One region of the Corynebacterium sp. TUM25015 genome, then DNA from elsewhere that is predicted to be linked to it. Evidence: predicted binding sites of a transcription regulator. Region 1 holds the regulator's gene; the other holds the start of a gene.
The links. The regulator LexA, encoded in region 1, represses DNA repair genes until DNA is damaged. The targets are predictions, from matches to a motif close to CGAACANNTGTTCG.
Positions count from the first base shown of each region.

Region 2: a site for LexA is predicted at 1,634-1,647, ahead of AC06DS_RS06715 (SAV_6107 family HEPN domain-containing protein). Genes of this name have one in related genera too.

Region 1 covers NZ_CM150783.1:1,903,498-1,906,911, forward strand. The annotation lists gene nrdR (transcriptional regulator NrdR) at 1-362, opposite strand, end outside; gene lexA (transcriptional repressor LexA) at 1,076-1,861, shown strand; gene AC06DS_RS08640 (DeoR/GlpR family DNA-binding transcription regulator) at 1,923-2,723, shown strand; gene hflX (GTPase HflX) at 2,720-3,414, opposite strand, start outside.
Region 2 covers NZ_CM150783.1:1,475,816-1,479,229, reverse strand. The annotation lists gene AC06DS_RS06720 (DUF3040 domain-containing protein) at 559-960, opposite strand; gene AC06DS_RS06715 (SAV_6107 family HEPN domain-containing protein) at 1,110-1,535, opposite strand; gene AC06DS_RS06710 (GNAT family N-acetyltransferase) at 1,697-2,329, shown strand; gene metF (methylenetetrahydrofolate reductase [NAD(P)H]) at 2,394-3,362, opposite strand.

The sequences.
Region 1 (3,414 bases):
TAAGCCACCTCGTCCAAGGTTCGGAGTGGATCCAAGATCGCCAGGCCGATCTGGTTTGCGGGTACTTGGGAACCATGTGTCACTCGGACGGCTTGTTCCACCTCGTGTGCCAGACGCTTTAATGCGTCGTCGGAGACATCGCGCCCCTGACATGCCCGACGCACGCCCTTGATAACCTTTTCTCTACTGAATTCCTCGGTCACGCCATTGCGCTTCACTACCAACAGAACAGACCTTTCAATAGTGGTGAAGCGGGTCTGGCATTGACTGCATTCGCGACGACGTCGGATAGAAACACCCATCTCAATGGATCGCGAATCAACAACGCGGGATGAATCTGAGCTACAGGAGGGGCACAACACCCTTCTCAGCTTAGTCGCCCCTCCCCCGACGCAGAAGCTGAACTATGGGATGAGAAGAGGCGCAAACCCAAGCAGCGTGGACATCACTCCAAGGGAGACCGCAGTTCCACCAGGCGAGTGAATGATTCGCTCCGTTCGTGCGCGAACTCTATCTACCCACCCCATTTGATTGTCGAACAGGCATTCGTTTGCGCCGGAGATGCGATCCATCTTGCGGCGCGGAATCGAACGCGCAACAGGTGCAGAAGAATACCCAAAGGTGTTCGAATTACCCCTAGAATCCAGTGCTTCCCAATTAGGCTTAAGAACTTGAGGCCTACGCGGTGGCGCAACCCGATCATCAGGAAGCACACGGACATGCGATGCAGACTGGACAGTAGTTGCGGGACGGATGATCGAGGTGGTCATGTGGCTACTCCTTTACAATGCGACGTAAGGCTAATCAGCAAAGCCTCTTAGCGCCTACGTCTTATTCCCTTGGCTGTTACCCTAGTGAACCATTCACGCCCGACAGGGAACTTCAAAAATTCTGATTTCTAGATCATCTGTTCGAATCTCGAACACAGTACAGAATTTAGCACGCATGTTCGAACATGTCTAGACAAATCTAAACTTTTTCGAACACATATACTAGAAATGCGTTCTATTTCGGGTAGTGTGGAAGCAGATCGCGAAATACCGATAAAGAGACCCCGCCGGAATGAGGTATAACCGTGTCCACCGACCAACCCACCGAAAGTCCTTCCCCTCGCCCCAAGCTTGGGCGTCCTCCGAAGTCCGAGGCTGACAAGCGTGCGGAGAAGCAAGCTCAGAAGGACGGCAAGAAGCCAGCCCTAAGCACTCGCCAGCGCCGCATTCTCGAAGTCATTCGCGATTCGACGGTCATCCGCGGTTACCCGCCAAGTATTCGCGAAATTGCCGATGCTGTAGGACTGCACTCGACGTCATCGGTTTCTTATCATCTCACCCAGCTGGAGAAGCGCGGACATCTACGCCGCGATGGCAAGCGACCTCGCGCGGTTGATGTGCGCTCCTTCGACGGTGGGCAGCTCCCAGCCCAGACTAAACCCACGCCGCAAGCAGCTACTCCGCCCCCGACTTCCGACGACGGAGAGCTCATGCCAGAGGCCACCTACGTCCCGGTTGTGGGGCAGATCGCCGCTGGCGCCCCGATCCTTGCAGAGCAAAATGTTGAGGCTCACTTCCCACTACCACAGGAGTTGGTAGGTAACGGAGAGCTCTTCTTGTTGCAGGTCGTGGGCGAGTCTATGCATGATGCCGGCATCTTCAACGGAGACTGGGTCGTGGTTCGCTCCCAGGCCGTCGCCGAGTTCGGCGATTTCGTCGCCGCCATGATCGACGGTGAGGCGACCGTAAAGGAGTTCCAAAAGGATGCCGACGGGCTGTGGCTTATCCCCCACAACCCCCTGTTCGAACCTATTCCTGCCGAAGAGGCGACCATCCTGGGTAAGGTCGCAGCGGTTTTGCGCAAGATTTAGCTCCCCCCCTATTGGTTCTGACGCCGCCGTCTCCGACCCACTTGGCACTAAAGTAGCGCCTATGGAATCAGCAGAACGGCGCCGTCAAATAGCCTCCCTCACCGCCATTCACGGCAGGGTTACTGTGAATGAACTGGCGGAGAAGTTCGGCGTCACCGCGGAAACAATTCGCCGCGACCTCGCGATTCTCTCTGACGGCGGTGAGCTCTTCCGCATCCACGGCGGAGCGGTTCCGGCACAGAATTTCCGTACAGACTTCACCACTCTTGCCACACGTTCAAAGGCATCTCTCGGAGCCAAGCGAGCAATCGCCAAAGCTGCAGTAACACTCCTTCCGGAAACAGGCAGCACCATCTTCATCGATGCAGGCACCACCACGGGCGTCTTTGCCGAGGCCATCGCCGAAGCCAATGCCACCAACGATCCCAAGCTGATGGCACCGAAGCTCAATATCGTCACGAACTCTTTCTTTATTGCCACCACATTGGCGGAATCCCCCCGTTGCGATGTCCAACTAATCGGTGGGCACGTCCGCGCCCTGTCTCAGGCTGTCGTTGGCGACCTTGCCACCCGCGCGCTCGGCGTCCTCCATGCCGATGTTGCATTCATTGGAACCAATGCCCTTACTATCGTTCACGGGCTATCCACTCCCGATGCCCAAGAAGGAGCAATCAAGCGCTCTATGGTGGCAAACTCCGACCGCGTGGTCGCACTGTGCGATTCCACGAAGTTTGGCCTGGACTACCTGGTGAGCTTCGCAACTATCCAGGACATCAGTGCCGTCGTGACCGACGAGGACGCTCCACAGCCCTACGTTTCCGAGCTGCGCAATCTCGGTATCGACGTCAGCTTTGGCAGCTAGTCTGCGGCTCTGAACTCCTGCAACTCCCCTGCCACTACATTCGGCAAACGAACCTCTAGTTTCGTTCCCTCTGCGTCATAGTCCTCTGCAATTACCGTTCCCAGTTCGTGGACTTTGGCCACGATATCGCCGCGGTGAAAAGGCACGTGCAACGTGACATGGGAATCCAGGGAATTCAGGAACAACTCCAGCTGAGCCTCCAGCTCGGCAATCCCTTCACCTGTTTTCGCCGATACAAAGACGGCATCCGGCACTCGGTGACGTAGTTCGGCGAGCACCAGTGGATCCGCGGTATCGATCTTGTTCACCACCAGAATTTCCGGTGGCGCCTCCTGTCCGGATTCCTCGACGATCCCGCCGATCACTGTGTTCACAGCCTTGATCTGCTCCAGTGGGAAAGGATCGGAACCATCCACAACGTGCAAAACCACGTCGGCTGCCAGAACCTCCTCCAAGGTCGAGCGGAAAGCTTCAACCAACTGCGTGGGGAGGTGACGCACGAATCCAACCGTGTCGCTAAAAACCACGGACCGACCATCAGCCAGGTTTGCCCGCCTGGTGGTCGGATCCAGGGTGGCAAATAGTGCGTCTTCTACCAGTACTCCCGCACCCGTCAATGCGTTGATGAGCGAAGACTTACCAGCATTGGTGTACCCGGCGATCGCGATCTGCGGAATCGCAGAAGAATCGC
Region 2 (3,414 bases), 430 kb from region 1:
GTCCCCAACCAGCACTCTAGCCACAAAGCACACCTTCACAACCAACGCACGATCTTTACATCCCCCCTCTTCTTTACTACGACGCCACACTCTCCCCCACCCCGAGCCCCCTACTAAAAGCACCGTTTTAGCACAGGTAGACAGCGTTTCCCCCTTACACACGACCACCCTTCACCCCGGATGACTATGCATAGAATATTCAAAGTGGGGGAAAGTGGGGCGCCCACACCCAACTCGCACACCGAAAAATAAGGTTTACCTTTTGAGTGCTAGCCTGAATTATGTAGCAAGTTCGATACCGACCAAGGAGATACGACATGCGCTACACAACCGGCAACTACGAGGCATGCACCCCACCCCTAGAGATCGAAAATGCCAGCGTGCTGGATAGGTTGTACTGACTCAAACTCGATGCCCCAACAATTCCCACATCGCGCCACGGTAAATCCCCGAAGAAGTAGAAGCCCCCTGACTCAAGGGTGAAACTAGCCCCAGCCGCAAACTAAAAACCACCGTCCTCCCGGCTGGGAGGCGGTGGTTTTCTTGTTCCGCAACGCTTTAACGCTCAAAGCGACGGCGGAAACTATCTTCCATCCGATCGCCGAGCCCTCCACCGGACGTTCCCTTCAGGGCACGTGCCTTGCGGGGCTTTCCCGCCTTGGAGCGCTTGATAGCTGCAGCCTCCGGATCCTCATTCGGCTGGAAAGCCAGCAAGCCACCACCGAACATGATCAAAAATCCGAGGACACTTAGAGCCACGAACCACAGCGACAGTTGAGAGGCTGCAATCCCACCAACCATCACCGTGAGCCCGAGAACAATGAGCGCGATAGAACGGATGTTGAAGTTCATTGTCCGCTCGCCATTGGTGGAAGCCTGCTTCGCCAGGCGCGGATCCTCAGCAATCAGCGCCTGTTCGATCTCCGCGAGCATCCTCTGCTCTTGCTCTGATAGAGCCATCGCGACCTCCCAATTCTTTGCGGCTACTTCTTCCAACGGACAACCCGCAGAAAAAGTTTCCAGCCCTGGCGCGTTACACCCGTGTTTACCCCACCCACCCTACATCAACCTGCGGTTTTCAAACAATGATAAGCATTGTTTGAGGAGCTCTAGGCCACCTTTGGTAGGTAATCCACCGCCGCTCGCGCTAGGTCCACTAGATCGCAAGCATCGTGGTAAATCACGCCCCGGGAATCCGCAGGTATTCCCTGACTAAGCCCCAAGCCAGCCCGGCTCGCCACTCGGGCATGTGCCTCAAAGGTTTCAGCCCAGTCTTTAAGATCCGGACGAAGTACCCTCAGTTTTGCCCACGCACTTCCGGAAGGACGACGCTTCCGCGTGGCCATCTCCCACTCAATCAACGCCCCTGCCGCCCTCAATCCGGCGCGGTAGGCATACACAATCGCCTCTGGCTCACGAAGTTCCGCTCGCGACAGCGCCAACTGTCGCTCTGCCTCGTCCAGGAACCCCCTCGCGCCCAGGGAGCGACTGTACCCAGCCCGGGCTCCAATCTGCTTTTCCTGTACGGTCATCATTCTCATCCCCTAGTTTGCTCAGTCGCTGTCCTATGCAAGGTTTAGGTCTCACATTAGAAAGTTCCCTGGACACCACCCAGCCCCAAGCCGACAATAATCGAACACATGTCTTATTGTCTATTTTTGAGTTCATTCCGCCAGAAGGTGGCACTATTGTTTCCATGCCCCAGGACACGTACTCCCAGCCAACTCCCGACGATTCCTCCCTGCGCGTGTCCATCACCCCTGTCAACAACCGCCAGTTCATTGCGCGGCTCGACGAGCTCATCGACATTCACCTCGCCGCAATGAACTACCCCAAAGAGACCCATCCACAGCGCAAATCCCTGTGGTTCTACAACGCCTCCCAGCCGGACTTCACCTGCACCATGGCGCTCCTACACCACGTTGACGAGGCCCCAGATCCCGACAATTCACGCCAGCGTTGCATCGGAATCGGCTTCACCTTTCGCGGTTCCCCGCAAACATGGTGGTATCGGCAGGTCGCACGCGGCCTGGTTCTTAACGGATACTCCCGCACAGAGGTCTCCCGCATACTGCATACCTACGCAGAGCTCTCCGAGATACATGTCCTGCCCCCAGCGCAGGGTGAGGGCGTCGGCACCAAAATCCTCAACGACCTCCTCCAGCGAACGCCGCAGAGTACAGTGATGCTCTCCACTCCGGAGGTAGAAGGTGAAGCAAATGCCGCCTGGCAGCTTTATCGCCGAGCCGGGTTCACCGATGTGCTGCGAAACTTCAAGTTCCCTGCAGATCCGCGACCATTCGGCATCCTGCAGCGAACGTGCAACTAACTCACCAATAGCTCACCAATACAGGGCCACTGCTGGGCATCTAGCGACTCCACTACCGAGGTGCCTAGCGAACCATGTCGTGCCCAAGCCCCTGCCCCCATGCTGGCGCCATTCCCAAATTGTGCAGAACCTCCTGCGTAGCCCGCACGTTATTCATCGTCATGAAGTGCAGATCTGGCACGCCTTCGGCAATCAGGCGCTCCGCCATCTCGGTGGTCACCTCAATGCCCACCTCGCGAATGGCATCACGGTTAGCCACCTCATCCCCTGCAGCGGCATCGAGTAGACGCTTCTCCAATTCCGGTGGCAGGGCAGCACCCGCCAGCTCCATTTGGCGCCGCACGCTACGCAGCGACGTAATCGGCATAAGCCCTGGGATGATCGGCTTCTGCCCATGTTCCGGGTCCGCCTTGGCTAACCGGTCACGCAGACGCAGGTAATGGTCCACATCAAAGAACATCTGTGTAATGGAATACTGTGCCCCGGCGCGAAGTTTCGCCAAGGTGTATTCGGTATCTTGCTCTAGCGATCCGGTGCGGTAGTGACCTTCCGGGAAGCTGGCGATACCGATGTCAAAGTCCGCACATTCGGGCATTTCACGAATCATGTCGATCAACTCGCTGGCGTAATTTAGACCACCCGGTGTAGCCACCCATTCAGCGTTAGGGTCGCCCGGCGGGTCGCCGCGCAGAGCTAGCAGATTGGTCAGCCCCAGCGATGCATAGGTGCGCAGCATCTCCCGCAGCTCTTCCTGTGTGTGCTGCACCAGCGTCATATGCACCAGAGTGGTCAGCGGCTTGGTGCCCAGTCGCTCGGCAACACGCAGAGTGCGCTCGCGGGTGCTTCCGCCGGCGCCGTAGGTCACGGATACGAAGCTCACACCGAGATCGTGGAAAGCTTCCGCTGCATTCCAGAGCCGCTCCTCGGCAGCGTCATCGCGCGGCGGCATGAACTCGACAGAGAACGGTACACGCCCCGGCGTATGGAGGGAAAGTGACTGGGATACGGCAACCTGCCTGCGGATACTAGCCATACCCAAAGATCATATAGACAGAGCTGTCCATTTCAAGACATTGGCAATAATT